4 regions of the Bradyrhizobium sp. Leo78 genome follow, and region 4 is predicted to be linked to each of the others. Evidence: predicted binding sites of a transcription regulator. Region 4 holds the regulator's gene; each other region holds the start of a gene.
What was found. The regulator HrcA, encoded in region 4, represses chaperone genes, less so after heat shock. The targets are predictions, from matches to a motif close to GTTAGCACTCNCNNNNNGNGAGTGCTAAC.
Positions count from the first base shown of each region.

Region 1: a site for HrcA is predicted at 6,445-6,473, ahead of groES (co-chaperone GroES). Genes of this name have one in related genera too.
Region 2: a site for HrcA is predicted at 3,660-3,688, ahead of groES (co-chaperone GroES). Genes of this name have one in related genera too.
Region 3: a site for HrcA is predicted at 4,598-4,626, ahead of groES (co-chaperone GroES). Genes of this name have one in related genera too.

Region 1 covers NZ_JCAMOT010000069.1:5,036-12,776, forward strand. Annotated here, with positions in the region: gene AC5ZG1_RS40980 (hypothetical protein) at 1-176, opposite strand, end outside; gene AC5ZG1_RS40985 (hypothetical protein) at 326-778, shown strand; partial or broken gene AC5ZG1_RS40990 (IS110 family RNA-guided transposase) at 1,384-2,076, opposite strand; gene AC5ZG1_RS40995 (cupin domain-containing protein) at 2,290-3,480, shown strand; gene AC5ZG1_RS41000 (MaoC/PaaZ C-terminal domain-containing protein) at 3,897-4,106, opposite strand; gene groL (chaperonin GroEL) at 4,362-6,002, opposite strand; gene groES (co-chaperone GroES) at 6,097-6,411, opposite strand; partial or broken gene AC5ZG1_RS41015 (IS110 family transposase) at 6,701-6,835, shown strand; gene AC5ZG1_RS41020 (alpha/beta fold hydrolase) at 7,123-7,741, shown strand, end outside.
Region 2 covers NZ_JCAMOT010000012.1:74,804-82,544, forward strand. Annotated here, with positions in the region: gene AC5ZG1_RS17645 (proteasome-type protease) at 1-35, shown strand, start outside; gene AC5ZG1_RS17650 (SDR family oxidoreductase) at 47-805, shown strand; gene AC5ZG1_RS17655 (NupC/NupG family nucleoside CNT transporter) at 1,053-2,312, shown strand; gene AC5ZG1_RS17660 (cupin domain-containing protein) at 2,432-2,962, opposite strand; gene AC5ZG1_RS17665 (usg protein) at 3,053-3,343, opposite strand; gene groES (co-chaperone GroES) at 3,732-4,046, shown strand; gene groL (chaperonin GroEL) at 4,088-5,728, shown strand; gene AC5ZG1_RS17680 (GIY-YIG nuclease family protein) at 5,891-6,178, shown strand; gene AC5ZG1_RS17685 (substrate-binding periplasmic protein) at 6,323-7,087, opposite strand; gene AC5ZG1_RS17690 (c-type cytochrome) at 7,096-7,443, opposite strand; gene AC5ZG1_RS17695 (pyrroloquinoline quinone-dependent dehydrogenase) at 7,507-7,741, opposite strand, start outside.
Region 3 covers NZ_JCAMOT010000026.1:68,543-76,283, reverse strand. Annotated here, with positions in the region: gene AC5ZG1_RS28315 (SDR family oxidoreductase) at 1-92, opposite strand, end outside; gene AC5ZG1_RS28310 (MFS transporter) at 198-1,424, opposite strand; gene AC5ZG1_RS28305 (LysR substrate-binding domain-containing protein) at 1,599-2,534, shown strand; gene AC5ZG1_RS28300 (hypothetical protein) at 2,841-3,077, opposite strand; gene AC5ZG1_RS28295 (trypsin-like peptidase domain-containing protein) at 3,413-4,510, opposite strand; gene groES (co-chaperone GroES) at 4,740-5,054, shown strand; gene groL (chaperonin GroEL) at 5,100-6,722, shown strand; gene AC5ZG1_RS28280 (hypothetical protein) at 6,928-7,257, shown strand; gene AC5ZG1_RS28275 (hypothetical protein) at 7,317-7,565, shown strand; gene AC5ZG1_RS28270 (Hsp20 family protein) at 7,707-7,741, shown strand, end outside.
Region 4 covers NZ_JCAMOT010000002.1:315,132-322,872, forward strand. Annotated here, with positions in the region: gene rph (ribonuclease PH) at 1-650, opposite strand, end outside; gene hrcA (heat-inducible transcriptional repressor HrcA) at 807-1,895, shown strand; gene grpE (nucleotide exchange factor GrpE) at 2,131-2,739, shown strand; gene AC5ZG1_RS03955 (hypothetical protein) at 2,810-3,745, opposite strand; gene dnaK (molecular chaperone DnaK) at 4,177-6,075, shown strand; gene dnaJ (molecular chaperone DnaJ) at 6,218-7,348, shown strand; gene AC5ZG1_RS03970 (class I SAM-dependent methyltransferase) at 7,536-7,741, shown strand, end outside.

The DNA of each region.
Region 1 (7,741 bases), on a different contig from region 4:
AGATCACGTGCTGCGATATCGCAGTGCCCGATGAAGGTCTTGATGGCCTGTTCGCTGACACGCACTTGCATTGCCAGCTCATGCGTCTGTCGAAAAGTCGCCAGTAGGCGCGACGGTCTCACCTTCCAGCAGCAACGTTCAGTCGACCGATGACGAACGCCACTGATGCGTGACAAGGTCCGTCGCCAGTGTCGCAGTTACGCCGTCGATGAAGTAGTGTTGAAGCCCGTAAGCCGGAAGGGGTAGGCGCGGCGCCGCGCCATCTTGCGTTTGACGGAGGCTGTCCTAGCCTGCGGGTCTCTCCTAACAGCTGACGGAGGAGAACATGCGCACCCTCAGAATGGCATTGGTAGGCGGATTTGCCGGAGCCTTGATGGCTGGCAACGTCGTGACGCTCTTTGCGACTCCCTTGCCGACCAACGTGACAAGCATGAAAGCCATGGTCGCCGACAATTCGATCCAGATCCGGTGGGGCGGCTGGCGCGGCGGCGGATGGGGCTACAGAGGTTTCGGAGGCTGGGGTCCTCGAGGTTGGGGTTGGGGGGCGGGCGCGCTAGCTGGTGCCCTCATCGGTGGCGCGATCGCGAGCAGCGCATATGGCTACGGCGGCCCGTACTACGGCGGCTACTACCCCGGCCCGTATTACGGCGGCTACTATCCCGCCTACAGCTACTATCCAGCAAACGTCGACTATGGCTGGCAGGCAATCCAGGAACCTGGAGCCGCCCGCTTCTACAGACCTTATGGATACGGCGGGCGCCCCTGGAGCTATTGGTAAGCGGGTCGGCCGGCGCGCGTCGGCCTTCCAACGCTCACCATGCCTTCCAACGCTCACCATGGAAGTGATCGCGCCGAGCGGATGGGGCCAACCGCTCGGATGTAGCGTCCCACTGCAACGACGGGCGACCCTCGCGCCAAGTCGAGGCCGACATTTGGTCTACCGGCTTCTTGACCACGGCACCGCTGTCGGACAAGGTGGAGGCCGCCTACGGCCGCGGGACATGCGGGAGAAGCGACGGCGGCTAATGGCCGACGGCGGCCTATTGCGAGAGCCCGCCCGCGGCCGCCAAGAGCAACGTCGTGACGATGGCGAGGTCTCGCGAACGAAATGCCGCAGCACCTCAAAATAGTTGGGATAGCTAACTGCGGCTGGAGCGGCCAAACCGCAAACGTCCCTTACCGAATTGGCTAAGTCGCAAGCAGGCTTGCTGAGCGCGAACCGGCGCAACGGCGGCCCAGTCCTTTGCTCTGGCGCAGCCCATGCGCAGGAACACGTAATCCGCGCTGTAGGGCAGGACGCGGGCGGCGTTGCCGAGTTCGAGCGCAGCCTGATCTTGGAGCGGACCAGCGAGGGCCGCGCCAAGGAGACGGCCGATGGCATCGCGAGATGATCGGGCCGATGCCAGGCACCGTCATCAGTCGCTGGCAGGCCTTATCTTGACGGGCCAGTGTTTCGATCTCGCTAGATAGACCCTCGATACGCTCATCCAGCCGGCGCCAGTCTTCGGCCAGACCCTCGATGATGCGCAACATGCGAGGCGAGAGAACATCGGTGCGAGTTGCCAAGATACCCGGCAACTCGAACCGCAGGGAATGCAGGCCTTGCCGCACGGCGATGCCCCGCTCCAGCAGGAACGCACGGATCTGATTGATGGCGCCGGTACGCTGACCGACCAATCGATCGCGGACGCGGTGCAGTGCCTGAAGGTCGAGTTGATCGGCGGTCTTGGTCGCGACGAACTTCATGGTCGGGCGTTGGACAGCCTCGGCGATCGCTTCCGCATCTCGGAAGTCATTCTTCTGCCCCTTCGAATACGGCCGCACGTATTTCGCCGGCATCAGGTGGGCGTCGTGGCCAAGCATTTGGAGCTTGCGGCTGAGATGATGCGCGCCGACGCAGGCTTCCATCCCGATCAGGCACGGCGGCAGGTTGGCAAGTCGCGCCTCGACCTGGCCACGCGACCATTTTTGCCGGAGTACGATCGCACCACGCCGATCGTGCCCTATGACGTGAAACGAGTTCTTGCCGATATCAATGCCGACCACGGCGATTGTGCTGCTAGATTTCTGAGACATGGCGTGCTCCTTTTCGGTGCCCCGAACCAGCTTCGATCACTGGCGGGGCTGGAGTACGGCCGGACCATCCCATTAGCGGTCATAAATCGGCGCGCACCATAACTCTGACAGAGTCCCCAACATCGCGATATAATCCAATCCCGCCCTGACCGGTCGGGAGGGCGAATGCAATTCCAGCAACTGAAACGGAGTGAGTTAGTTAGGAGGTGTCAAATGGACGCTACTCGACGTGCTCTTTTAGGCGCAGCCGCGCTTGGCGCTAGTGGGCTTGCACTGATGCAGAACGCGGCTGGAGCAGCCGCAAACGATCGGGGCAATCCAGGCGACGGCGGGTATGGCCGAAACGCAGTGCAGCTTCCGCCGGGCGCCAAGGTCGCGTACCACGACCCAAAAGACATTGAGGCCATGCCGAACTTCAAGTATCCGCTCGACGGCAGCGTTCCGAAACTTACATCGGGCGGCTGGGCAAAGGAATCGACGGAACATCAGCTCCCGGTAAGCAAAGGGATCGCGGGCGTTCACATGTTCCTTAACCCGGGAGCATCGCGCGAACTACACTGGCATGCCATAGCCGCCGAATGGGCCTTCGTCATTGACGGCCGATGCCAAACAGTGGTGGTCGAGCCTTCGGGCGCGAGCGAGATCAACAACTACGAGCCGGGCGATCTTTGGTACTTCGCCAGGGGCCACGGCCACTCGATCCAAACCATCGGCGACAAGCCTTGCCACTTTGTTCTGTCCTTCGACAATGGTGCGTTCTCCGAGCACGGTACCTTTTCGATCACCGACTGGATTGACATAACGCCGAAGAACCTCGTGGCCGCCAACTTCCATCTGCCGACGGACTTGTTCGACGCCTTTCCCAAAGGAGAGACCTACATACAGGCGGGGCCGATTGTGCCTATTTCGCAAGCGCTCGACGCGCCCTGGCCGAGGGAGTCGACACACAAATTCAGGCTGCTGCGAGACCAAAAGGCAGTACGTGACTTCGAGGGCGGCACGTTTCGCCTCGCCTCCATTGACGAGTTCCCGGCCTCCAAGACGATGTCCGGCGGCCTGATGATCATTGAGAAGGGTAAGCAGCGCAATCCGCATTGGAACACCAATGCGAACGAATGGCACTACTATCTGCGCGGCAAAGGGCAGGTCGCGCTGTTCGGATCAGGCGGGCGCGGCAAGGTCACTGACGTCAGTCCGGGCGATGCGGTTTACATCCCTATGGGTTTCGGCCACGCGATCAGGAATGTCGGAGACGAAGACCTTGAAATCGTGCAAACGTGGGACAATGGCAAATTTGAGGAGATCGACCTCGACCATTGGGTGCGGTCGAGCCCAAACTATTTGCTGGCGAACAATTTCGCGGGGGTGCCCGAGTCCACGATCGGCAAGATGAAACAGCCCTAGAAGCCATATGTCGGTTCAGGGCGCGTGGGAACATTCGTGGGTTAGGTGCGAAGTCTGCTCCTGGCCCGTGGCTGACCTCAGCTCAGAGCGCCGCTAGGTCTGCTTCCTGAACGTGACCCGAATAGGGTCATGCAAGCTGTCCAAGGCAGCCTTTGATCCTGGCTTACGTTGATCCTTTCGCATCCGGTCGCCTCGCAACGAGACCGTTGCCGACACACTGCAGCACCGGTTCGCCTTTTTGGTTGCGCAAGCGGAACTGGCCGCGAACGATTCCACTATCGGGCCTCGACTTCGACTCGCGCTTTTCCAACGTGGTCGCTTCGAGATAAAGGTCGTCGCCGGGACGCACTGCGTTGGGCAGCCGCAGCTCATCATAGCCCAACCCGGCAATGGCACGGACTTGAGGCTGTAATTCGTTAGTTTAGCGAGATGAAGATCGCGAACGTGTGGGCAGCAGATGCCGACAGTCCTCCAAAAACGGAACGAGCAGCGGCTGCCTCATCGATATGGAAGGGCCTCGGGTCAAACCGCTTGGCGAACTGAATGATTTCTTCCTTGGAGACAGAATAGGGTCCAGCCTTCTGGCTGTCACCGACCTCGACGTCTTCAAAATATCCGCTGGTCATTGGTCAAATCCTCTACGCTCGGGCTGACGAAAGGACGGCATAAGCTGACTTTGGGGACTATAGCCCAGCGCCGGTCAAATCATCACGTCCCCCTCTGTTTTCGCCTTGTATTCGTGAGCAACTGGGTGAGCTTTTTTAGCCTGCCGTGGGTCGGCTTTTGTGGAAGCGATCGTCGTCGAGAAGACACGTAGTTAATGCAGAAAGGTCCGGTATCGCTACCGGGCCTTTCTTCTTTCGAGCGCTCAATGGTCGGGATTAGAAGTCCATACCACCCATGCCACCGCCCGGGGGCATCGCGGGGCCGGCAGCGGCCTTCTTCGGCAGCTCGGCGACCATGGCTTCGGTGGTGATCAAGAGCGCCGCCACGGAGGAGGCATTCTGGATCGCCACGCGCACGACCTTGGTCGGGTCGATGATGCCCTTGGAGACCAGGTTGCCGTATTCGCCGGTCTGCGCGTCGAAGCCGTAGCCGTACTGATCCTTCTCCAGCACCTTTCCGACGATGACGGAGCCGTCCTCCCCGGCATTGATTGCGATCTGACGGGCCGGCGCGGACAGTGCTTTGCGCACGATCTCGACGCCCGTCTTCTGGTCGTCGTTTTTGGTGCGGATGCCCTTGAGATGCTCGGAGGCACGGAGCAGGGCGACGCCGCCGCCCGGCAGAATGCCTTCCTCGACAGCGGCGCGGGTCGCATGCATCGCGTCATCAACGCGATCCTTGCGCTCCTTCACCTCGACCTCGGTCGCGCCGCCGACGCGGATCACCGCGACGCCGCCCGCGAGCTTGGCCTGACGCTCCTGCAGCTTCTCACGGTCGTAGTCCGAGGTGGTCTCCTCGATCTGCGCCTTGATCTGCGCGACGCGCGCCTCGATGTCGGCCTTCTTGCCGGCGCCGTTGACGATCGTGGTGTTCTCCTTGTCGATCATCACCTTCTTGGCGCGACCGAGCATGTTGAGCGTGACGTTCTCGAGCTTGATGCCGAGGTCTTCCGAGATCGCCTGACCGCCGGTCAGGATCGCGATGTCCTGCAGCATGGCCTTGCGGCGATCGCCGAAGCCCGGAGCCTTGACCGCCGCGACCTTCAGGCCGCCGCGGAGGCGGTTCACGACCAGGGTCGCGAGCGCCTCGCCTTCGACGTCCTCGGCGATGATCACCAGCGGCTTGCCGGTTTGCACGATGGCTTCCAGCAGCGGCAGCAGCTCGTTCAACGAGGAGAGCTTCTTCTCGTATATCAGGATGTAAGCGTCCTCCATCTCAGCGCGCATCTTGTCGGCGTTGGTGACGAAGTAGGGCGAGATGTAGCCGCGGTCGAACTGCATGCCCTCGACGACGTCGAGCTCGGTCTCCAGCGACTTGGCTTCCTCGACGGTGATGACACCCTCATTGCCGACCTTCTTCATGGCGTCGGCGAGGAACTTGCCGATCTCGGCGTCGCCGTTGGCCGAAATGGTGCCGACCTGGGCGATCTCGTCGTTCGAGGTGACCTTCTTGGAGTTCTTCTCGAGGTCCGCGACGACGGCCTCGACGGCGAGGTCGATGCCGCGCTTGAGGTCCATCGGGTTCATGCCGGCGGCAACCGCCTTGGCGCCCTCGCGCACGATCGCGGCTGCGAGCACGGTCGCGGTGGTGGTGCCGTCGCCGGCCGCGTCAGCGGACTTGGAGGCGACCTCGCGCACCATCTGCGCCCCCATGTTCTCGAACTTGTCCTCGAGCTCGATCTCCTTGGCGACGGCGACGCCGTCCTTGGTGATGCGGGGAGCGCCGAACGACTTGTCGAGGACGACGTTGCGGCCCTTCGGGCCGAGCGTGACCCTCACCGCATTGGCGAGGATGTCGACGCCGCGCAGCATGCGGTCGCGAGAGTCGACGCCGAATTTGACTTCTTTGGCTGACATTGTTGGTTTCCCTGAGTTCTTGTCTTACCCTCGTCTCACCCTTGGCGGGGCGCCCGGCAGGCGCTCCTCAGGGGTGAGCGGTGCGAGCGATGGATCAGGCGGCCTTCTTCTTGGCCGACCCGTCGGTGAGAACGCCCATGATGTCGCTCTCCTTCATGATCAACAGCTCCTGGCCGTCGATCTTGACCTCAGTGCCCGACCACTTGCCGAACAGCACCCGGTCGCCGATCTGCACGTCGATCGGGATCAGCTTGCCGTTCTCATCGCGGCCGCCAGGGCCAACGGCAATAACTTCGCCCTGGGAAGGCTTTTCCTTGGCGGTGTCGGGAATGATGATGCCGCCAGCGGACTTCTCCTCGGCTTCGATGCGCGTGACCACGACGCGGTCGTGAAGCGGACGAAACTTCATGCAATCCTCCTTGACTTTTGTGAATATTTTTGCGTTGGCAGTCGCAATGAGCGAGTGCTAACCGCCCTCACATATGCCAGTGACACAGGGGCGCAAGAGGTTTCGACCCCACGATTTTTGACTGCAACCTGGGTTCTCGAGAAGGGATGCTGGCGGCGATCACTAAGCGAGCGAAGTAACTCTGCTAGCTGTGAGTCCGAATCTGATGCTGTGGACGGCTCCTCCCCCGGCACGAGAGTGCCAAGTACTGGGCGTCGTTTGAGGCTCCCACGATTCGAAGGAGCAGCCTATGCAGTCAATTTCGATGATCGGTCTGGATATTGCGAAGTCGGTCTTCCAAGTACATGGCGTTGATGCAGCGGGCCAAGTGGTCATACGCCGTCAGTTGAGGCGCCGCCATGTCCTGGCGTTTTTCCAGAAGCTGCAGCCATAGCCGAAACCCGGATTGAAGATCACCGCGTCAGCTCACCGGGGTAGACCGGACGCGGCTCAGAGCGGCGTCAAATGCTGCTTGTGACCCAAGGCGGAAATGTGCGGGACTACGGCTGAGGTCTTTAGACGTAAACCGGAGTGGCAGATGCTACGGGGTTGATCTCGGCTATTCAGGCGGCAACAATGGAGTAGGCCCCGAGGTTTCGCTCGATGACTGACTTCAAACTGCCCGAGACGAGATATGCCCGGAGCGGCGACGTTAGCATCGCCTATCAGGTGATGGGCGACGGGCCGATCGACCTGATTTTGGTTCCCGGCTTCATCTCACATATCGAATTCCAACACGACCTCCCAGGATACACCGCTTTTCTGCGGCGGCTCGCGGGCTTCGCCCGGGTCGTGACCTTCGACAAGCGCGGACAAGGGATGTCGGACCGGATGTCCGGTGCGCCGTCGCTCGAGGTGCGCATGGACGATGTCCGTGCCGTCATGGATACCATCGGCTCCAAGCACGCGGCGCTGGTCGGTTTCTCCGAAGGTGGTTGCATGAGTGTGCTATTCGCCGCGACATACCCTGAGCGCGTGTCGCACCTCATTCTGGCCGGCTGTTTCAGCCGATCCGCGGACCGTCTGTCGGATGAGGCATGGGAGGCACGTTTCGAGCAGATCCTGAGGCTGTGGGGTACTGGCGAACTGGCCAAAACTATCGCTCCGAGCGAGGCGGTCGATCCAGCCGTGATCGCGCAATATGCTAAGTGGGAGCGGTTGGCGAGTAGTCCCGGTGCACTGCGAACACTCTTACGACTCAACCGCCAGATCGACGTGACCGCGATCCTGCCGACGTTGCAGGTGCCGGCCCTCGTGTTGCACAGCAAAGCCGATCTCCAAGTGCCGGTCG
Region 2 (7,741 bases), on a different contig from region 4:
CGTACAAGACCGAAACCGAATCCAAGAAACAATAAGGAAGGAAACGATGGCCGAAGCAGGAAAGAGAATAGCCGTGGTCACAGGCGCCGGCACCGGCGTCGGACGCGCCGCATCGCTGGCGCTGATCAATGCCGGCTTCACCGTGGTGCTCGTCGGCCGGCGGCTGGACATGCTGCAGGAGACGCAGAAACTCGGCGGCGATGCCAGTAAGAGCCTGTGTGTGCAGGCCGACATGACCGATCCCGACTCGATCGCGGCCCTGTTCGCCAAGGTGACAGACAGCTATGGCCGGCTCGACCTGCTCTTCAACAATGCCGGCATGGGCGCGCCGCCGGTGAATTTCGAGGATTTGCCGCTGGCGCAGTGGCAGGCGGTGGTGAACACCAACCTCACCGGCCCGTTCCTGTGCACCCAGCACGCCTTCCGCATCATGAAGGACCAAACCCCGCGCGGCGGGCGCATCATCAACAACGGCTCGATCTCGGCGCACGCGCCGCGGCCGTTCTCCGCCGCCTACACCGCGACCAAGCATGCGATCACCGGCCTGACCAAGGCGTCCAACCTCGACGGCCGCATGTACGACATCGCGGTCGGCCAGATCGACATCGGCAATGCCGCGACACCAATGACCGACCGGATGGTCGACGGCGTGCTGCAGCCCGACGGCCGCAAGATGCCGGAGCCGCGGATGGACGCGAAGGCCGTCGGCGATGCGGTGGCCTATATGGCGAACCTGCCGCTCGACGCCAACGTGCTGTTCATGACGGTGATGGCCAGCAAGATGCCGTTTGTGGGACGGGGTTAGACACCCCACTCACCGTCGTTGCGAGCCAACGGGTCGCGCGAATGCGCGCCCGATGACAGGCTCCGCGAAGCAATCCATCTCTCCGCCTGCGGATACAGTGGATTGCTTCGTCGCTTTGCTCCTCGCAATGAGGTGGCGGAAGCAGCGTCCACAGAAACCACATCCACAAGACGAAGTTCACCGCACCTGAACGGAGCGGCATTGCACTTGCAGATCGTGCTGCCATAATCGTTCGGGAGATCTGTGAATGTTACAACTGCAATCGGCGTTCGGCGTGGTGGCGCTGCTTCTGATCGCCTGGGCTTTCAGCGAGAAGCGCAGCGCGGTGTCGATCCGGCAGGCGATCGTCGGCCTCATCGTGACGCTGGTCACTGCGCTGGCGCTGATCAAGGTGCCGCTGGTGGCATCGGCTTTCGGCGCCATCAACGAGGCCGTCGGCGTCATCGCCGCCGCCTCGCGTGCCGGCACCTCCTTCGTGTTCGGCTATGTCGGCGGCGCGCCGCTGCCGTTCGACCTCAAGGCGCCGGGCGCTGATTTCATCCTCGCCTTCCAGGCGCTGCCGATCGTGCTGGTCATGAGCGCGCTGACCACGCTGCTGTTCTACTGGCGCGTGCTGCCGCCGATCGTGCGCGGCATGGCCTGGCTGCTCGAACGGACGCTCGGCGTCGGCGGCGCGGTCGGGCTCTCCACCGCCGCCAACATCTTCCTCGGCATGGTGGAAGCGCCGCTGTTCATCCGGCCCTATCTGGCGCAGCTCACCCGCGCCGAACTGTTCCTGGTGATGACGGGCGGCATGGCCGGGATCGCCGGCACCGTGCTGGTGCTCTACGCCACCCTGCTGGCGCCGCTGATCCCCGATGCGGCGGCGCATTTCGTCATTGCCTCGGTGCTAGGGGCGCCGACGGCGATCCTGGTGAGCCTGATCATGGTGCCGGAGACATCAGGCGGGCGCACCGGCGGCGCGCTCGACGATCGCAGCGATCCCGAGATGCACGCGTCCTCGACGATGGATGCCATCGTCAAGGGCACCGCGGCCGGGCTTGAACTGTTGCTCAACATCGTCGCGATGCTGCTCGTGCTGGTGGCGCTGGTCTATCTCGTCAACGCGATGCTCGGGATCCTGCCGGACATCGGCGGCGCCAAGATTTCTCTGCAGCGTCTGCTCGGCTATATCATGGCCCCGGTGTGCTGGCTGATGGGCCTGCCGTGGTCGCAAGCCATCACTGCGGGCAGCCTGATGGGGACCAAGACCGTGCTGAACGAATTGATCGCGTATGTCGATCTGTCGAAGCTTCCCACCGACGCGCTGGATGCGCGCTCGCGCCTGATCATGCTCTATGCGATGTGCGGCTTCGCCAATTTCGCCAGCCTCGGCATCATGATCGGCGGCCTCAACACGATGGCGCCGACGCGGCGCGAGGAGATCAATTCGCTCGGGCTGAAGTCGATCGTATCGGGCACGCTGACAACCTGCCTGATGGGCGCGATCGTGGGGCTGTTGACGTAGCCGCTCCGTCATTCCGGGGCGATGCGAAGCATCGAACCCGGAATCCATCGGGCCGCGGGCACAAGCGGAGGAATGGATTCCGGGTTCGCGCTACGCGCGCCCCGGAATGACAGCGAGTATTACGTCGTCAACTCCACCGTCTTGAACTCAGCCGGCAGGATGATCTCGAGCAGTTCGACGTCGTCAGAATAATCGAGGATCATGTGCCTGATCTTCGGCGGCTGGGTCCAGGCGCTGCCTTGCTGCATCAACGTCTCGCCCTGCCCTTCCATGTAGGTTTTCACCCAGCCCTTGAGCACATAGACCATCTGGAACTGGACGTCGTGATAATGCAGCTTTGACACCTCTTCCGGATTGCACGGCCCGACCAGCCGGATCACATGCGCCTGCGCAAGCCCGTGCGTGGCGTCGGCAAAGCCGAGATCGCGATATTGCGCATAAGCGCGCAGCCCGTCGGCCTTGAAGTCTTCTTCGCGATGATGGCTCACCGCAATGCGTTGCTTCGGCTGCGCCTTATGTGCCGCCTTGGATACGCGGCCCTTGGACTTGATCGCCTTGCGGGCGGTGGATTTGGCGGCGGTCTTGTGGCCCGTCCATTTCTTCCGGACCGCCGTCTTGGCCGCGGGTCTTGATGTCACCTTCTTAGCCATGGCCTGCCTCCCTGTTGCAGGCGTCCGCGACGCGGACGCGTCCAGGGAACGTTACCACCGTTCCGCCCGGCAGCAATCGGTCTTCGCGTCTCAGTGCAAGCGGAAGACGCCGTCGACGGCGCGCAGCTCCGCCGGCTTGATCAGCTTGGAATGCGCAACGGTCACCGAGTGCAGCGGCCCCTCGAGCTGCTCCTGCCAGAAGGCGAGGAAATCCTGCAGCGCAGGGAATTTCGGGAAGAGGTCGTAATTCTGCCAGACGTAGGTCTGCAGCAGTGAAGGATGGTCCGGCATTCGGTAGAGGATCTGTGCCGTCGTCAGCCCATAACCCAGCATCTGCTTCCGGAAATCGTCGGAAGCAACCCCACCAACCCGCGAGACCATATGCCAACCTCCATTTTTTCGAAGGAGCGCATTCACGGGATGGCCTGCTAGCCGAGCCACCCCCGCGGAGATGCGCTCACATGAGGGAATTGTGACGCATAGGGCCAACTCATCACAAGCCCAAATGTTTAGGTGGCTGTTGAAAAATCGTGCATTAGCAGCAACTTAGCGCATCTGCTAATGCAGACCTCCCGCTCGCCCGCCGGCCAGGTTAATGATGATAAACGATACTGGCAGGCGGCGATTTCGAGTGCCAATTTTTCTGCTACAAACCCTTGCTCCCACACAAAGTCTGGCCTATCTCCATCGCGGCTGGCTTGGCACTCGCCAAGACAGACTGCTAACGCTCCAGAATTCTACAGCATCCAGAATAGCTTAGGAGGACTGCATGAGTTTCCGTCCGCTTCACGACCGCGTCGTGGTCAAGCGCATCGACGCCGAAGAGAAGACCGCTGGCGGCATCATCATTCCAGACACTGCCAAGGAAAAGCCCTCCCAGGGCGAAGTCGTCGCCGTCGGCCCGGGTGGCCGCGACGAGTCCGGCAAGCTGATCCCGATCGACCTCAAGGTTGGCGATCGCGTCCTGTTCGGCAAGTGGTCCGGCACCGAAGTCAAGATCGACGGCCAGGAGCTGTTGATCATGAAGGAAAGCGACATCATGGGCGTCCTCGACGTCCCCGCTTCCAAGAAGAAGGCGGCCTAAGGCCCTCCCTCCCAGGATAAATCCCTCAAGGAAAAACTCACATGGCAGCTAAAGAAGTCAAATTCTCCGTCGAGGCGCGCGACAAGATGCTGCGCGGCGTCGACATCCTCGCCAATGCGGTGAAGGTCACCCTCGGTCCGAAGGGCCGCAACGTCGTGCTCGACAAGTCGTTCGGCGCTCCCCGCATCACCAAGGACGGCGTCACCGTCGCCAAGGAGATCGAGCTCGACGACAAGTTCGAGAACATGGGCGCCCAGATGGTGCGCGAAGTCGCCTCCAAGTCCGCTGACGCGGCCGGCGACGGCACCACCACCGCCACCGTGCTGGCCCAGGCGATCGTGAAGGAAGGCGCCAAGTCAGTCGCCGCCGGCATGAACCCGATGGACCTGAAGCGCGGCATCGACCTCGCGGTCGAGGCTGTGGTTGCGGACCTGCAGAAGAACTCCAAGAAGGTCACCTCCAACGACGAGATCGCCCAGGTCGGCACCATCTCCGCCAACGGCGACGCCGAGATCGGCAAGTTCCTCTCCGACGCCATGAAGAAGGTCGGCAATGAGGGCGTGATCACGGTCGAGGAAGCCAAGTCGCTGGAGACCGAGCTCGACGTCGTCGAGGGCATGCAGTTCGACCGTGGCTACATCTCGCCCTACTTCGTCACCAACGCCGACAAGATGCGCGTTGAGATGGACGACGCCTACATCCTCATCAACGAGAAGAAGCTCTCCTCGCTGAACGAGCTGCTGCCGCTGCTCGAGGCCGTGGTGCAGACCGGCAAGCCGCTGGTCATCGTCGCTGAAGACGTCGAAGGCGAAGCCCTCGCCACCCTGGTCGTCAACCGCCTCCGTGGCGGCCTGAAGGTCGCAGCCGTCAAGGCTCCGGGCTTCGGCGATCGCCGCAAGGCCATGCTGCAGGATATCGCGATCCTGACCGGCGGCCAGGCGATCTCGGAAGACCTCGGCATCAAGCTGGAGAACGTCACGCTGCAGATGCTCGGTCGCGCCAAGAAGGTGATGATCGACAAGGAGAACACCACGATCGTCAACGGCGCCGGCAAGAAGGCCGACATCGAGGCGCGCGTGGCGCAGATCAAGGCGCAGATCGAGGAGACCACCTCGGACTACGACCGTGAGAAGCTGCAGGAGCGTCTGGCCAAGCTCGCGGGCGGCGTCGCGGTGATCCGCGTCGGCGGCGCGACCGAGATCGAGGTGAAGGAGCGCAAGGATCGCGTTGATGACGCGATGCACGCGACCCGCGCGGCTGTGGAAGAAGGCATCGTTCCGGGCGGCGGCGTCGCCCTGCTCCGTGCTTCCGAGCAGCTCAAGGGCATCCGCACCAAGAACGACGACCAGAAGACCGGCGTCGAGATCGTGCGCAAGGCGCTGTCGGCGCCGGCCCGCCAGATCGCGATCAACGCTGGTGAAGACGGCTCGGTCATCGTCGGCAAGATCCTCGAGAACAAGACCTACGCTTACGGCTTCGACTCGCAGACCGGCGAATATGCCGATCTGGTCAAGAAGGGCATCATCGACCCGACCAAGGTCGTGCGCGCCGCGATCCAGAACGCAGCCTCCGTGGCGGCACTCTTGATCACCACCGAGGCGATGGTCGCCGAGCTGCCCAAGAAGGGCGGCGCCGGCCCCGCAATGCCTCCGGGCGGCGGCATGGGCGGCATGGACTTCTAAGCAGTCCTCGCTTCAGAGCGATCCACGAAACGCAAAACCCCGGCAGCAATGCCGGGGTTTTTGTTTCAGTCGTCTTGATTTTGCGCACGGGCCGGCAATACGCTCAGCCGTCATTCCGGGGCGCGCGAAGCGCGAGCCCAAAATCCATTTCACGGCTCGCTCATGGCCTATTACGTCTACCTGCTCGCCAGCAAGAAATACGGCACGCTGTATCTCGGCGTGACCAACGACATCATTCGCCGCATCTATGAGCACAAGACCAAGGCGGTAGCCGGTTTCATCAAGCGATACACGGTGGACAGACTGGTCTGGTTCGAAATCTACGATGACCCGACGACAGCCATCGCGCGGGAGAAAGAACTGAAGAAGTGGCGAACGGACTGGAAGATTCGGCTCATCGAGGAGAAGAATCCCGACTGGAGCGATCTTTATCCGGAAATCACCGCCTGAATTTGCGGATGAATGGATTCCGGGCTCGCGCTTCGCGCGCCCGGGAATGACGAGAGACGAAAACATCCTCCGCCGTCATTCCGGGGCGGCGCGCAGCGCCGAGCCCGGAATCCATTTCGCCGCTTGCGCAGGCAGTGGCCGGACTCATTTCGGCGGCTGCAGCTCGACGTCGTAGCGGGCGTAGATCCGGGCGAGTGTGCCGTCGGCCAGCAAGGCCTCCAGCGCAGCGTCGATGCCTTGTCGCAGCTTCTCGTCCGGACTGAGTATCCCGACGGCGACATTCCAGTTCAGGTCCGGCTCGTCCTCGAAGGCAGGGATGCGGCGGACGCGTGCGTCGGGATGGGTGTGGTTGAACCAGCCGATGGTGGCGGGCGTGACCGCCGCGGCATCGATCTCGCCTTTGGCGAGAGCTTCCATGATGTCATCCTCGAACGCAAACGGCGACGCCTTGACCCCTCGCTTGCCGAGCATCATGGACACGATCGAGCCGACCTGCACGCCGACCCGCTGCTCCGATCCCAACTCCGCCAGTGACGCCGCGGTAGAGTTCGGTCCCACCGCCAGCACGACGCCGCTGCGGTGATAGGGCCGCGACATGCGTAAGCCCACCTCTGCCAGCACCGCGCGGTCGGCGATCGCATCGAGGATGACGTCGCAATCGGCGCGGCGATACTGAAAGCTGTTGATAACCCAGTGCTGCTCCAGCGAAACCTCGAGCCGCTTCGCCAGCTCCCTGGCGATTTCGACCTGGAATCCCGGAACGTCGCCCTGCCTGCTGGCAAACGGCAGCGCGTTGGGATGCGCACAGAGCGTGAGCGCACCGCGCTGCCGGATCGCGTCAAGCGGGCGCGCCGCGGCGTCGGCGGCGCCGCACAAGGCCAGCAGGCTCGCGAGAACGACCAATCGCATTGCCGGCATCACTCCTCGAGCGCCCGGATATAGGCCACGATCGCCATGATCTGGCTCTCCGAAAAGGCGCCGCCGAAGGCCGGCATCGCGCCCGGCTTGCCCTTCCTGATCCGCTCCGCGAGGAAATCGTCGTCACGTTTCGTGCCGGCGAGCTTCGGTCCCTTGCCGGCGACGCGGCCGCCGTTCTGGTGACAGAAGCCGCAAGAGGTCGCGAACATGGTGCCGCCCTCGATGTCGCTCTCCTTGGCCGACCGATCCTGGTTAGGCGCCTGGCTTTGCTGCGCGCAGACGCCCAACGGCCACGAGGACTGCCACAACAGCGCAATGCCAGTGGCGAGAAAGATTGATTTCGACATTCGCATCAGGATTGCAGCAGTGGGACGCCACGGCGCCCCACCGCCTCCCCGTTCTTATTGTTGTTACTTCAGCGAAAAGACGACGAGCGCACCGGCATCCTTCGGCATGCTCTTGTAGGGCTCGCCGAACAGTGCCGGAAATTCATCGGCCACCATGCCGCCCCATCCGGCCGGCACCGCGATGTACTGCTTGCCGCCAGCGGTGTAGCTGATGATGCCGCCATTATGGCCGACGCCGTTATAGTGCGACCACAATTCCGACCCGGTCTCGGCATTGTAGGCGTGCAGCACGCCGCGC
Region 3 (7,741 bases), on a different contig from region 4:
CCCTGTGCGGCAGCAAGCCGCGCCGTTGCCGCGCCGACGCCACGACTTCCACCCGTTATCAGAATAAGCGGCGCCTGCGAGATGGTATCCATTGAGCGAACCTCCATGTGGTGATGGGATGATGATCCAGGACTGTGACCGGCCGATACGCACGGCGCGGCGGCATTGGTCGTTCCGCCGCCCGTCCGGCATCGGCATCAAACGAACTTCTCGCGCGGTCCTGCGGCGGAGCTGCGCAGGTGGGGCCGCAGGGCCAGCACGAGTGGGACGACCAGGGCGGCCGTCGCCGCCGAGGCCAGCACGCCAATCATCCGACTGCTGTGATCGGCAACCGCGCCGTAGAGGATCGGCGCGAGACCTCCTGCGCCGATGACGCTCGTATAGAAGACCGCGAAAGCCCGCCCCGTATCGCCGTCGGAAAGCTCCGGCACGGTGCCATAGAGCACCGACGAGGTGCCGTTCAGCACGATGCCGAGCAACGGCAGCAGGATGAGCGTTGGCGTCAGTGGCGTGAACAGCGTCGCCACGATGAGCAGGGCTGTTACGGCCTCGCTCACCATGACGCTACCGACAACGCCCAGCCGCTCGCCGAGCCAGCCGAATGTCGCCTTGCCGAAGGCGCCACCGATGAACAGCAGGGCAAGCGCGACTCCAACGGCCGGCAAGCCCCCGCCCTGTCCATGGATGAGGAAGGGCAGAAACAGCAGATATCCCATGCGGGTCGCCGTATCGAGCGCGCCGATCGTCGTGAGGATGCCAAAGCCGCGGCGGCCGCGGCCGGACGTCGCCTCTCCCGTGACATTCCTCGTCACGGAGGCCGCCGGTGCCAGCGACACCAGCGCGACCACCAGGACGGCTCCAAGCATCGCCATCAAGCCCAGCACCGATTGCCAGGCGAAGATCGGCAGCAGCACCGCGATGAGCGCCGGCAACGCGGCTTTTCCGAGATCGCCGGAAAAGTTGTAGATGCCGAGCGGCCGTCGCGCCGCCGCGCCATAACTGTCGGTGACGAGCATCGAACCACGTGGGTGCTGGATGCTCGATCCGATGCCGGCTACGACGAGGCCGACGCAAAGACCCGCGAAGCCGAACGGCAGCGCCATGATCAGCAAGCCCCCCGCCGCAGCGACGGTGGACAGGATTAGCGCCGCGCGCGGCGACAAGCCGCGAAGAACGCGGTCGGCCGGGATCTGCATGCCTCCCATCGTCCCGAAATACAGTGCGCGCACGACGGCGAGCGCCGCATAGGACAGGCCGAACTGCGCCTGCCAGACCGGCAGGAAGGCATAGAGACCGTCGGTATAGCCGTCATGAAGCGCGTGGGTGAGGCACGCGGCCAGCAGGCTGCGCGATTTCGCCGGGGCCGACGAACTTGATGCGGTTTCGCGCGGACGGCTCGCAGCCGCCATCGCTGCGTCGTTCATGTCGATTTCTCCGCTTCCGGGTTGAAGGAGAACTCTTGCAATGATAGAAAATCTACACCGCGATCCCTTTCGGACCCGCCGATGCGCTGATTTTCGCGACAAATCCAATCTGGACTATTGAGGCGACCGTCACAAATCAGTAATAATCGAGCTATGAGTTAGGATTTCTATCCAATGAGTATTCCCGTCCAGCGCAGGACTTTGCCACCGCTCAACGCCGTCCGCGCTTTCGAGGCGGCAGCTCGCCTTGGCAGCTTCAAGGAAGCGGCGACCGAATTGGGCGTGACACATGGCGCAATCAGTCAGCAGGTGCGCCTCCTTGAGGATCGGCTAGGAGCGCCCGCGCTGTTCTGGCGATCAACGCGGCGGGTCACGCTCACACCCGCCGGCACAGCGCTGCTCGAGGAGATCGGCCCGGCGCTCGACCTCATTTCGTCCGCTGTCCGGCGCCATCACGCGACACGCGGCGAAGTGCCGGCCGCCGTGCTGCGCGTCAACGCGCTGGCGACGTTCAGCATGCGCTGGCTTCTTCCCCGGCTGAGCCGTTTTCGCAACGAACGACCCGACATCGAGGTCCGCCTCACCACGTCAAACGACCCGATCGACGCGCTTGCCGACACGTTCGACGTGGTCATCCGCGGCGGCCCGGATTCGTTTCACGGCTTTACGTCCCGGCTGTTTCTTTCGGAGCGCCGATTGCCGGTCTGCAGCCCCGCACTCGTCGCGAAGCTGCCGCTGGAGGACGTTTCCGATCTCGCGCAGCACACGTTGCTGAACGTCACGTCGATGCCGCGGCTATGGCACGATTGGCTGGTGCAAGCCGGACAGCCTCGCGTCACCCCGGCGGCGACGCTGACACTCGATCATTTCTTTCTGACCATTCAGGCGGCGATCGATGGTTTGGGCGTGGCGATGGGACCGACCGCCCTGATCGGCGACGACGTCGCGGCCGGCCGCCTGATCGCGCCGTTTCCCGATGTCAGCCTTCCGGCGAGGAGCTACTTCGCCTACTTGCCCGCGGGCACCGAAAGTGGCTCACAGACAGCGGCGTTTTGCGATTGGCTGGAGCAAGAAGGGCAGCAATCCGCCGGAAACGCAACGGCCGCATGACGAACTGACCATGCCGCCTGGACTGGCAAAACCCTCGAACGTTCCGCAGCGGCTATTGTTCAACGCTTTTATCGATCGTTGCTAGTCTGGATTTCGGTTGTTGCAAATCCCGACCCGAGCCCGACATGCTTCAACGTCGGTCAAAGGGCCCTTGCCAATGCAAATGTCAGCTTCCGGTCACGATGGGTCATTGAATGCCACGCTGAGCGGTGTCCGGCCTCCCCCCGTGAGCTGACGCAGCGATCTTCCATCCGGGTTTCAACTATAGGCCACAAGGCGACCTCGGAGGCAGCCGATTCGGGTGACCTACCGCTCTAGCTCTGTGCGAATTCGATCACGGTGCTGGATGTGCAGCACCTGACATGCATTAAAGTTCTCCAGAAGTATCTTAGCTTTCGCTAGATCGTGGCCGAGGCGGGCGAGGTTTACAATCCGTTGCTCTTGCTCAGCAATGTGTCGTTCGGCCTCGGCAACGTGCCCCTCGGCTTCCTCCAAGTGACGAAGCTGCATCGCGCGAACTTCTGATTGAAGAAGGTCTGACATAGCTCGCTCCCGTCCTGTGCAGGCGGGAGCGCAACCGTCTCTCAGCCACCAGCGCCCGTATCGCTCACTGCCAGTGATGTCCTGACTCTACCATCACCTGATCAGGCAGCGGGATGAATTCGTGGTGCTGTCGCCCGAGGAAAGTGTCGGGGCGGGGGCAAGTCTGGAGAACCCTGATGGGGGCTGAGATAGTTGGCTTGGTCTGTCGAATGACGCGGTCAAGTGCGGCGGCGTTCTCGCGATGGAGCCGCGTTCAGCGAAGTCCGGTCTACCGCGGCGAGCCGACGTAACAATCCATAATGCAGTCTTCAGCTATGGCCACAAGCGGACATCGCTCACCCGGGCCCTCGCACCCGCGCCCTTTGAGCGCTCAGCGGAACAACCTCCACCGTGGCACTTTCGGTCATGCGGTCGCGCTCGATCGTCAGCCGCACCTGCCGGCCGACCGGCGTCAGCCCGATCAGGTTGCGCATCTGCGTCGCGCTGCGGACGGGAATGTCGTTGGCCTTGAGGACGACGTCGCCGCGGCGCAGCCCCGCGCGCTCCGCCGGAGAGCCGGGACTGACTTCCTTGATGCGGGCGCCCTGCGTCGCGCCCGTGGCCGGCGCTTCCATGTCCTCCAGCGCAATGCCGATGCGCCCGCGCTCGACTCGTCCGGTCGCCGCAAGCTGGTTCATTACCTCGCGCGCCATGTTGATCGGCACCGCAAAGCCAATGCCAACATTGCCGCCGCCCGGCGAGATAATCGCCGTATTGATGCCGACCAGCTGACCTCGCAAGTTGATCAGCCCGCCTCCAGAATTGCCGGGATTGATTGCCGCATCGGTCTGGATGAAATCCTCATAGCCGTGCTTGCCGAGCCCGGTGCGCCCGAGCGCGCTGACGAGGCCCGAGGTGACGGTCTGGCCGAGGCCGAACGGATTGCCGACCGCGATCACGAAGTCACCGACCTGAAGCGCGTCGCTGTCGCCGAGTGCAATAGCCTTGAGCCCGGCAGGCTCCCTGATCTGCAGCAGTGCGATATCGGTGGGCGGATCGCGGCCCACAACCCGACCGGCGAACTTGCGGCCGTCCTTGGTCCTGATCTGCACTGCGGTGGCATTGGCGACGACATGGTTCGCCGTCAGCACATAACCGCGCTGGGCGTCGACGATCACGCGCGAACCGGTCGCGCTGACTTCCTTCTCCAGTTGCTTCGGGACGTTGAAGAACTCGCGGAACAGCGGATCCTGGTAAAGCGGATTGTCCTCGCGCACCCGCCCCTGTACCGAAATGTTGACGACCGCCGGCGTCACTTCCCGCACGAGCGGCGCAAGCGTCGGCACGCGGCCTGTATTGAGGTCCGGAATCTGGGCGGTGGCCGGCGCTGCCGACAGCGCCCACCACAACCCGGAGATGACGCCCAGCCATCCGAGCAAACGCAAAACTCGCATGAAATCTCCCCCAGAATCTGTCTTTCGGCCTCTAGCGGCCGCCGCGTCGGTTAGCTGGTTGAGTGAAAATGGCCGTTCAAGAGGCGGCCTGGCACTCGGCCGCCCGGAGTGACAAAAATTTATTTAGGGACCCTTGACGGACTTTTTTCCGCTTCCTAGGTCGTTTTCCGCCCGGGGCCGGTCCCGGACCCGGCTTTATGACATCGCTGACCTGACAAGGAGGATGTGCATGCATTTCCGTCCATTGCACGACCGCGTGCTCGTGCGCCGCATCGATGCCGAAGAGAAGACCGCTGGCGGCATCATCATTCCCGACACCGCGAAGGAAAAGCCGCAGGAGGGCGAGATCGTCGCCGCGGGGCCTGGCGCGAGGAATGAGCAGGGCCAGTTGACCCCGATCGACGTCAGGCCGGGAGACCGCGTGCTGTTCGGCAAGTGGTCCGGCACAGAGGTGAAGATCGACGGCGAGGACTACCTGATCATGAAGGAGAGCGATCTTCTGGGCGTGGTCGACAAGACCGGCTCGCTCAAGAAGGCCGCCTGAGCAAATTGCAAGAGCTGACAGTCATTAGGAGAAAGGAGCAGGCAAATGGCTGCCAAGGACGTGAAATTCTCCACGGAAGCCCGCGAGCGGATGCTGCGGGGCGTGGACACGCTGGCCAACGCCGTGAAGGTCACCCTCGGTCCCAAGGGACGCAACGTCGTGATCGAGAAATCCTTCGGCGCACCGCGCATCACCAAGGACGGCGTCACCGTCGCCAAGGAAATCGAACTGGAAGACAAGTTCGAGAACATGGGCGCACAGATGGTGCGCGAAGTCGCCTCCAAGACCAACGACCTCGCCGGCGACGGCACCACGACTGCGACCGTGCTGGCCCAGGCCATCGTCAAGGAAGGCGCGAAATCCGTTGCCGCTGGCATGAACCCGATGGACCTCAAGCGCGGCATCGATCTTGCGGTCGACGCCATTGTCAATGACCTCAAGTCCCACGCCAAGAAGGTCACCTCCAACGAGGAGATTGCCCAGATCGGCACCATTTCGGCCAATGGCGATACGGAGATCGGCCGCTTCCTTGCCGATGCGATGCAGAAGGTCGGCAATGAGGGCGTCATCACCGTCGAGGAAGCCAAGAGCCTCCACACCGAGCTGGAGGTGGTCGAGGGCATGCAGTTCGACCGCGGCTTTGTCTCGCCCTACTTCGTCACCAACACCGAAAAGATGCGGGTCGAACTCGAGGATCCCTACATTCTGATCCATGAGAAGAAGCTGTCCGGTCTACAGACCATGCTGCCGCTGCTCGAAGCGGTGGTGCAGTCTGGCAAGCCGCTGCTGATCGTGGCCGAGGATGTCGAGGGCGAAGCGCTTGCCGCGCTCGTGGTCAATCGACTGCGCGGCGGCCTCAAGGTCGCGGCGGTGAAGGCGCCAGGCTTCGGCGATCGCCGCAAGGCCATGCTGGAGGATATTGCAATCCTCACCGGCGGCACCGTGATTTCGGAAGATCTCGGCATCAAGCTCGAGAATGTCACGCTGAAGATGCTCGGGCGCGCCAAGAAGGTCGTGATCGACAAGGAGAATACGACCGTGGTCGACGGCGCCGGGCCCAAGAAGGACATCGAAGCTCGTGTCACCCAGATCAAGTCGCAGATCGAGGAGACCACCTCCGATTACGATCGCGAGAAGCTGCAGGAGCGGCTGGCCAAGCTCGCCGGCGGCGTCGCCGTAATCCGTGTTGGTGGTGCGACCGAAGTCGAGGTCAAGGAGAAGAAGGACCGGGTCGACGATGCCATGCATGCGACTCGCGCTGCGGTCGAGGAAGGCATTCTGCCGGGCGGCGGCGTGGCGCTGCTGCGTGCGCTGAAAGCGCTCGATGGCTTAAAGACCGCCAATGCCGACCAGAAGGCCGGCGTCGATATCGTGCGCCGCGCCATCCAGGTGCCGGCGCGGCAGATCGTCCAGAACGCCGGCGAGGACGGCTCGCTCGTCGTCGGCAAGCTGCTCGAGAACTCCGACTACAATTGGGGATTCAACGCGGCCACTGGCGAGTACCAGGACATGGTGAAGGCCGGCGTGATCGATCCCGCCAAGGTCGTTCGCACCGCCTTACAGGACGCGGCCTCCGTCGCGGCTCTGCTGATCACCACGGAAGCACTGGTCGCCGATAAGCCCAAGAAGTCCGAACCGGCCGCGGCAACGCCGCCGACGGATTTCTAATCAAGCACGCGCCCGGCCGGAAACGGCCGGGCTCTCCGCCAACCGCGACGAGAAAGGAAGCTCACAAGCGCCAGGGAGCCTCAGATGAGCACTCGCATTCAGGATCGATCGCGCAAGGTTGGGGCGACGGCAATGCATTGGCTCATGTTCGCCCTCAGCCTTCTCACGATCGCATGGATCAGTTTTCCAACGACAGGAGGATGAGATGACCCGAAACTACGCATCCAGCTCGGCTTGGCCCAAGACATCAGGACGCGGCGTCCGCAGAACCGTCGCAGCCGCTTTTGCCATGGCGATGATGCTCGTGCCCGTTAGCGCCTGGGGGATGGATAGTACGCCAAGGTTGGCGCTCGACAGCGCGGGCCACCTTCTGCCGCTGCCAGCCATTTCCTATCTGGAGTCGGTCCGCTGGATGAGCTGGAAACCGCGGTCCCCGCTTTTCAAGACCGATATCCTGCTGTTGCCGGACAATATTCAGCCAGGCTCCTTTCAACTTCCATCCGAACATGAGCGCAGCTTGCCGAGAGTGAGCTGAGTCCGCACGTGGCGCGATCCGCGCTGCATGGGTCGCGCCTGCTGCTACTGAGGGCAACCATGTTCGAATTGGCACACCGTCAGCAGATTTCCGAGCGCTCCGATTCACACCTGCCCGACGCCGTGCGCGCGTTCCTGATCGAGAGCGACCGGCGGGTGATCGCGCATTGCCATAGCTTGCTGAAGGGAAGCGGCCTATCCGCTGAGGAGCGCCGCCGCTTGATGCGTCTCGCCAGCGAGGCCGAAGCCGAGCTGGAGCATCTGGCCGCCCAAGCTGTGAGCAGCAAAAATTTCGGGAGGCGCCCTTGAAACCATAGTTGTTTTTCGTAGTTTTATTTTGCCGCAAGGCTGCGGCGCCGGATGCCAGATCGGGTCCGGCGGACTGAACTGGGCGCCGGACCGGTGTCCTGCGCTCCTTCGTATCCATCTTGCTCTTAGGAGGACTTGGCTATGAGGAACTTCGATTTCACTCCCCTGTGGCGGTC
Region 4 (7,741 bases):
AGCGCCAGGAACTCGTCCTGCGAGAACGGCGTCTTTTCCGCGGTGCCCTGTACCTCGATGATGCGGCCGTCGCCGGTCATGACGAAGTTGGCGTCGGTCTCGGCTTCAGAATCCTCGGCATAGTCGAGGTCGAGCACCGGCGTGCCATTATAGATGCCGCAGGAGATGGCCGCGACGTTGTCGCGCAACACGTTGGTTTTCAGCATGTTGCGGGTCTTCATCCAGTTGATGCAGTCGGCAAGCGCGACCCAGGCGCCGGTGATCGAGGCGGTGCGCGTGCCGCCATCGGCCTGCAGCACGTCGCAATCGACCGTGATCTGGCGCTCGCCCAGCGCTTCCAGATCGATGGTGGCACGGAGCGAACGGCCGATCAGGCGCTGAATCTCGATGGTACGCCCGCCCTGCTTGCCGGCGGAGGCCTCGCGCCGGGTACGTTCCAGCGTGGCGCGGGGCAGCATGCCGTATTCGGCGGTGACCCAGCCGCGGCCCTGGCCCTTCAGCCATGGCGGCAGGCGGTCTTCCAGGGTCGCAGTGACCAGCACATGGGTGTCGCCGAATTTCACCATGCAGGAACCCTCGGCATATTTGACCACGCCGCGTTCCAATGAGACGGGGCGCAGTTCGTCGGGTGCACGGCGGCTTGGCCGCATGGGAATCCTCCGGGAATTCGAGCGATATGGCTGGCGGTGCTTGTAGGAGCGGGCAGCCGCAGCGGCAAGCTTTTTGGCCGGCTTCCGGGCGGGTAATGCACGCTTGTCACCGGGCGTGTGGATGGTCAAATTAGAGGCAGTTGTGAGGGAGTTATTGTGGCTCAACACGAACCGGTTGGTTTGATCGCGCCGCACGCCGGGCTTGCCCAGCTCAACGAGCGTTCGCGCGACATTTTTCGTCAAATCGTCGAAAGTTATCTGGCGACCGGCGAGCCGGTCGGCTCGCGTAACATCTCGCGTCTGATCGCGCTGCCGCTGTCGCCGGCCTCGGTGCGCAATGTGATGTCCGATCTCGAACAACTCGGACTGATCTACGCGCCGCATACCTCCGCCGGCCGACTGCCGACCGAATTGGGCCTGCGCTTTTTCGTCGATGCGCTGATGCAGGTCGGCCATCTCACGGAGGCGGAACGGCAATCGATCCAGAGCCAATTGGCTACTGTCGGCCGCGCGCAGTCGGTCGAGGCAGCGCTCGATGAGGCCTTGATCCGGCTATCCGGCCTCACCCGCGCCGCCGCCGTGGTGCTGACGCCCAAATCCAATGCGCGGCTGAAGCATATCGAGTTCGTGCGGCTGGAGCCGGAACGTGCGCTGGTGGTGCTGGTCGGCGAAGACGGGCAGGTCGAGAACCGGGTGCTGAGCTTGCCGCCGGGTGTTCCATCCTCGGCACTGATCGAGGCCACCAACTTCCTCAATGCACGCATCCTCGGCCGTACGCTCGCCGAAGCGCGGCTCGAACTCGAGACCGCGCTGGGACAAAGTCGCGCCGAGCTCGATCAATTGACGCAGAAGGTGATCTCTGCAGGGCTTGCGAGCTGGTCGGGCGGCGACAATGAAGACCGGCAGCTCATCGTGCGCGGGCACGCCAATCTCTTGGAGGATTTGCATGCGCTCGAGGATCTCGAGCGCATCAAGTCGCTGTTCGATGATCTCGAGACCAAGCGCGGCGTGATCGACCTTCTGGGGCGTGCGGAAAGCGCCGATGGCGTGCGGATCTTCATCGGGTCGGAGAACAAATTGTTCTCGCTGTCGGGGTCCTCGACCATCGTTGCGCCCTATAGCGACGGCGCCGGCCGTATCGTGGGCGTGCTCGGCGTGATCGGGCCAACCCGGCTGAATTATGCGCGGGTGATCCCGACCGTGGACTATGCCGCGCGCCTCGTCAGCAGGATCCTCGGCGGCTAGAGCATTTCCGGTTCTGATGGAATCAGAACCGGAACTCTAGATTCTTGTTTTGACGCGCTTTCTTCACGCGAAGCGGTGTCCACCCTCGGATCAGGTCCGAGGGCATGCTTCGCTCGAAAACGCTCTAACCCCGAAACGGGGCCGGTTGCGCTTGATTTTCATGGCCCAAAGCACGATATCCGGGCCAGCCAATCCTTAACTGTTGATCAGACGTGATTTTTCGAAAAGGCAAGCCATGACCGATCCGAACCGGCCAAACGACAACGCCGAGAACCCGGCGCAGACAGGCGAGCCCGTGGTCTCGAAGCCCTACGTCATGCCCGACGATCCCGAACAGGGATCGGCGGAAGCCTTGACCAAGGAGCTCAATGAAGCGCGCGATCGGACGTTGCGCACGCTGGCCGAGATGGAAAACCTGCGCAAGCGCACCAGCCGCGAGATCGCGGATGCGCGCGCTTATGGCATCACCGGCTTTGCCCGCGACATCCTCGACATCGCCGACAATCTGCAGCGTGCCCTCGACGCCGTCCCGGCGGAGGCCAAGGCGGCCGCCGACCCCGGGCTGAAGGCCCTGATCGAGGGTGTCGAATTGACCGAGCGTTCGCTGCACGCCACGCTGGAGAAGAACGGCGTCAAGAAGTTCGATCCCACCGGCGAGAAGTTCGATCCGAACTTTCAGCAGGCGATGTACGAGGTTCCCGACCCCTCCGTGCCCTCGGGCACAGTGGTGCAGGTGGTCCAGGCCGGCTATACGATCGGCGATCGCGTGCTGCGTCCGGCGCTGGTCGGTGTCTCCAAGGGCGGCGCAAAAACCGCGCCGGCTTCCGCCGCACAGCAGAACTGAATCTGCTCAACGCATCGGCTGACGGAATGCTGTTAATGCCGGCCTCGACAAAGGCCGGCAGAGATAGATGTTATCGCGGCTGAATTCCGTCGCGCACGCTGCGGAAGCGCGGGAATGCGGTCGACCATTGATCGCGCGGCGAGGAGCCGATGATGCGCAGCGAGGTCTGCGCACCGAACCGCAGCCATTGCACGATGGTCACCGGCGTATTGTCCTTGCCGCTCACCGCATCGATCCGTGTCTCATAGCCGGGCTGGCCATCGATGCGGATCGGCTCCGACATCGTGATCCGTCCGTCGCGCACGCCGGGAATCGTGGTCGCGATCTGCTGGGCAAAACGGCCGCGATCATCGGGAGAGGCGGCGGTCGAGCCGATGATGCCGATGATCATGAAGGGCGCCACCTCGAACCCGCTCTTCTCGTCGCCATCGGCGACGATCAGCGCGGCGCCGGGTGCCAGCGTGCGGACGTTCTTGAAGTTCGCCAGTTCGGTCATCTTGAACGGCATCAGCCCGAGCTGCTCGTCGACCGGAACCTGATCCCGGATCGCGGCTGTCGAAAACATCTGGCGGACGGCGTCATCGGTATAGATCCTGGCGGCATTCTCCGGGACCTGCATGGCGACGTAGCCGGAGAAGGTCGGCCCGGGCAGGATCATCGAATAGCGCCGCACAGCGCCGGCGCCATCCTTGGCATTCTCGACCGTGTAATAGGCAAGGCCGGCAGCGGTCTCGATGCTCTCCGGCTTGATCCCGCCGGTGCCGCCCGGGTTCGCCTTGAAGGCGTTGGCGACCTCGCCATAGGCCTCCGCCGGCAGGTCGGTGACCAGCACCTTGACGCCCTGGTCCTCGGTCTCGAAGCCGGTGAAGGTTTTCGCGCGATTGAGCCCCACCAGCGGCTTCATCCCGACCCGGGCGCCCGGCGGAAAGACCACGTCCGCGGCAAAGGCGGGAAATGCGGCGGCAACGAACAGGGTGACCGCGGCGAGGAGGCGAATGGGGTTCATGTCAAGGATCTACCGGGTTTGGCATTGAAGCCGTTCAATGGGCGGCCGGTGCGGGCCGCAAGCTGTCGGGCCTCGTTCAGTTGGCCCGCTTTTAGCGGTTTTGATGGCCCGACGACAGGGGCGGGCGGCTCCATGCAGCCTGATGGCACAGGGTGCAATGTCGCAGCTTTCTTGCGCATTCGTTAATGTGGGCCCCAAGACCAAGCCTGGGACCAAAACAGGACCAGACAGGTCCCGGGCCGGACTGACACAATCTTTCAAACGTCAGTCTTTTCAGACCTCAAGGTTGCGTCCAGTCCTTGCAGGCCTTACCCCCCCTCCTATATGAGGCTCATCGTCGCAATATCGCGAGCATTTGAACGTGTGGGGGTTCGGTTCGGTGCGCCGTCAGGGCCCAGCCAACCTGCCTTAGAAAGAAGGAAATCAGAATCATGGGAAAGGTCATAGGGATCGACCTCGGCACCACGAATTCGTGCGTTGCCGTAATGGATGGCAAGAACGCGAAGGTCATCGAGAATTCCGAGGGCATGCGGACGACGCCGTCGATCGTCGCCCTCACCGATGATGGCGAGCGCCTCGTCGGTCAGCCGGCCAAGCGCCAGGCGGTGACCAACCCTGAACGGACATTCTTTGCGGTGAAGCGCCTCATCGGCCGCCGCTATGACGACCCGATGGTCGAGAAGGACAAGAAGCTTGTCCCCTACAAGATCGTCAAGGCATCGAACGGCGATGCCTGGGTCGAGGCCGACGGCAAGACCTATTCGCCCTCCCAGGTCTCCGCCTTCATCCTGCAGAAGATGAAGGAGACCGCGGAAGCGCATCTCGGCCAGAAGGTCGATCAGGCCGTCATCACGGTTCCCGCCTACTTCAACGACGCGCAACGCCAGGCCACCAAGGACGCCGGCAAGATTGCGGGCCTTGAAGTGCTGCGCATCATCAACGAGCCGACCGCGGCCGCGCTTGCTTACGGTCTCGACAAGACCAAGTCCGGCACGATCGCGGTGTACGACCTCGGCGGCGGCACCTTCGATATCTCGATCCTGGAAATCGGCGACGGCGTGTTCGAGGTGAAGTCGACCAACGGCGACACCTTCCTCGGCGGCGAAGATTTCGACATGCGGCTCGTCAGCTATCTCGCCGACGAATTCCAGAAGGAGCAGGGCATCAACCTGCGCAATGACAAGCTTGCCTTGCAGCGCCTGAAGGAAGCCGCTGAGAAGGCCAAGATCGAATTGTCGTCGACGACGCAGACCGAGATCAACCTGCCCTTCATCACGGCCGACCAGACCGGGCCGAAGCATCTGACGATGAAGCTGACCCGCGCCAAGTTCGAGGCACTGGTTGACGAACTCATCCAGAAGACCATTGAGCCCTGCCGCAAGGCGCTGAAGGATGCCGGCCTCACCGCCGCCGAAGTCGGCGAGGTGGTGCTGGTCGGCGGCATGACCCGCATGCCGAAGGTTCAGGAAGTGGTGAAGCAGTTGTTCGGCAAGGAGCCGCACAAGGGCGTCAACCCGGATGAGGTCGTCGCCATCGGTGCTGCGATCCAGGCCGGCGTGCTGCAGGGCGACGTCAAGGACGTCCTGCTGCTCGACGTGACCCCGCTGTCGCTCGGCATCGAGACGCTGGGCGGCGTGTTCACCCGCATCATCGACCGCAACACCACGATCCCGACCAAGAAGAGCCAGGTGTTCTCGACCGCTGAGGATAACCAGAACGCGGTCACCATCCGCGTCTTCCAGGGCGAGCGTGAAATGGCGGCCGACAACAAGATGCTCGGCCAGTTCGACCTGATGGGCATTCCGCCGGCCCCGCGCGGCATGCCGCAGATCGAGGTGACCTTCGACATCGACGCCAACGGCATCGTCAACGTCTCGGCCAAGGACAAGGCGACCGGCAAGGAGCAGCAGATCCGGATCCAGGCATCCGGCGGCCTCTCCGAAACCGACATCGAGAAGATGGTCAAGGACGCCGAGGCCAACGCGGCCGAGGACAAGAAGCGGCGTGAGGCCGTCGACGCCAAGAATCATGCGGACGCGCTGGTGCATTCCACCGAGAAGGCGCTGGCCGAGCATGGCTCGAAGGTCGCCGAGACCGAGCGCCGCGCCATCGAGGACGCCGTCAGCGACCTGAAGGAAGCCTTGAAGGGCAATGATGCCGAAGCGATCAAGGCCAAGACCAACGCGCTGGCGCAGGCTTCGATGAAGCTCGGCGAAGCCATGTACAAACAGCAGGCCGAAAGCGATGCCGCCAAGGACGCTGCGAAGGATGATGTCGTCGACGCGGAGTTCACCGAGGTCGACGACGACAAGAACAAGAAGTCTGCTTAAGACGCGGGCGTAGGATGATGACCCCCATGCCAAGAGCGCGCCGAGCGTCTCCATGGATGGGGGTCATTTTTCGTTAAGCCGGACACTGCATCTTGCCGAACGCATGGTCCGGCATGAGGATGAATTCGGGCGGGTTTGACTGATGTCTACCAAGCGCTGCTATTACGAGACCCTCGAGGTCGAGCGGAACGCGGACGAAACCAAGCTGAAATCGGCTTTCCGTAAGCTCGCGATGAAATGGCATCCGGACCGCAATCCCGGCGATGCCACGAGCGAGGTGAAGTTCAAGGAAATCAACGAAGCCTACGAGGTCCTGAAGGACAACGACAAGCGTGCTGCTTATGACCGCTACGGCCATGCCGCGTTCGAGCACGGCATGGGCGGCGGCGGCCCGGGCTTCGGCGCTGGTTTTGCCTCTTCCTTCTCCGATATTTTCGAAGACCTGTTCGGCATGGCCGGGCAGCGGCGTAGCGGTGGCCGCGAGCGCGGCGCCGATCTTCGCTACAACATGGAGATCACGCTCGAGGAAGCGTATCTCGGCAAGACCGCGCAGATCGAAATACCCGTCTCCGTCACCTGCGAATCCTGCTCCGGCACCGGCGCCAAGGCCGGCACCAAGCCGAAGACCTGCTCGATGTGCGGCGGCGCCGGCCGCATCCGCCAGGCCCAGGGCTTCTTCACGCTGGAGCGCACCTGCCCCGGCTGCCAGGGCCGCGGCCAGATGATCGAAGACGCCTGTCCGTCTTGCTCTGGCTCCGGTCGGGTCACACGCGAGCGGACGCTGTCGGTCAATATTCCCCAGGGCGTCGAGGATGGCACCCGCATTCGCCTCGCAGGCGAGGGCGAAGCCGGCGTCCGCGGCGGCCCGTCCGGCGACCTCTACATCTTCCTGTCGCTGACCCAGCACGCGTTCTTCCAGCGCGATGGCGCCGACCTGCACTGCCGGGTGCCGATCTCGATGGTCACCGCGGCCCTGGGTGGCGAGTTCGATGTGCCGACCATCGACAAGGGCAAGACCAAGGTGAAGGTACCGGCCGGAACGCAATCCGGCCGCCGATTCCGCATTGCATCAAAGGGCATGCCGGTGCTGCGCTCGCGCCAGACCGGCGACATGTATGTCCAGGTCGTGGTCGAAACGCCCCAGAATCTGACCAAGAAGCAGCAGGAATTGCTGACGGAGTTCGAAAAGCTCTCCTCCGGCGCGACGCAACCGGAAGCGGTAGGTTTCTTCTCCAAGGTCAAGGACTTCTTCGGCACTCGGACGGGTACCTAGCGTGGTCGCGGAAGCGATGGGCGTAACAGTGCCGAAATCCAAATTGGTGCATAGCGTTATCGCCGAACTGCGTTGCGGTTCGGCGGAACAGATGCGCGGGCGATCTGCTTGACCATAACGGCTTCGACCTATACCTCTTTATGACTGTTTTCTGACAGCCGCTCGCGCGGTCCCGCCTGGTAGCGACATGCCCCTGCAATCGTCCGTGCGTCCGTTGAAGAAGCCCCGTCTCGACGACGAGGTCCGCTTCCTCCGGTCATGGATCGAAAAACCGCTGCATGTTGGCGCGGTGATGCCGTCAGGCCGGTTGCTCGCGCGCACGATGGCGCAATATGTCGATGTCAGATCGGAAGGTCCCGTCGTCGAACTTGGTCCCGGGACCGGTGCGATCAC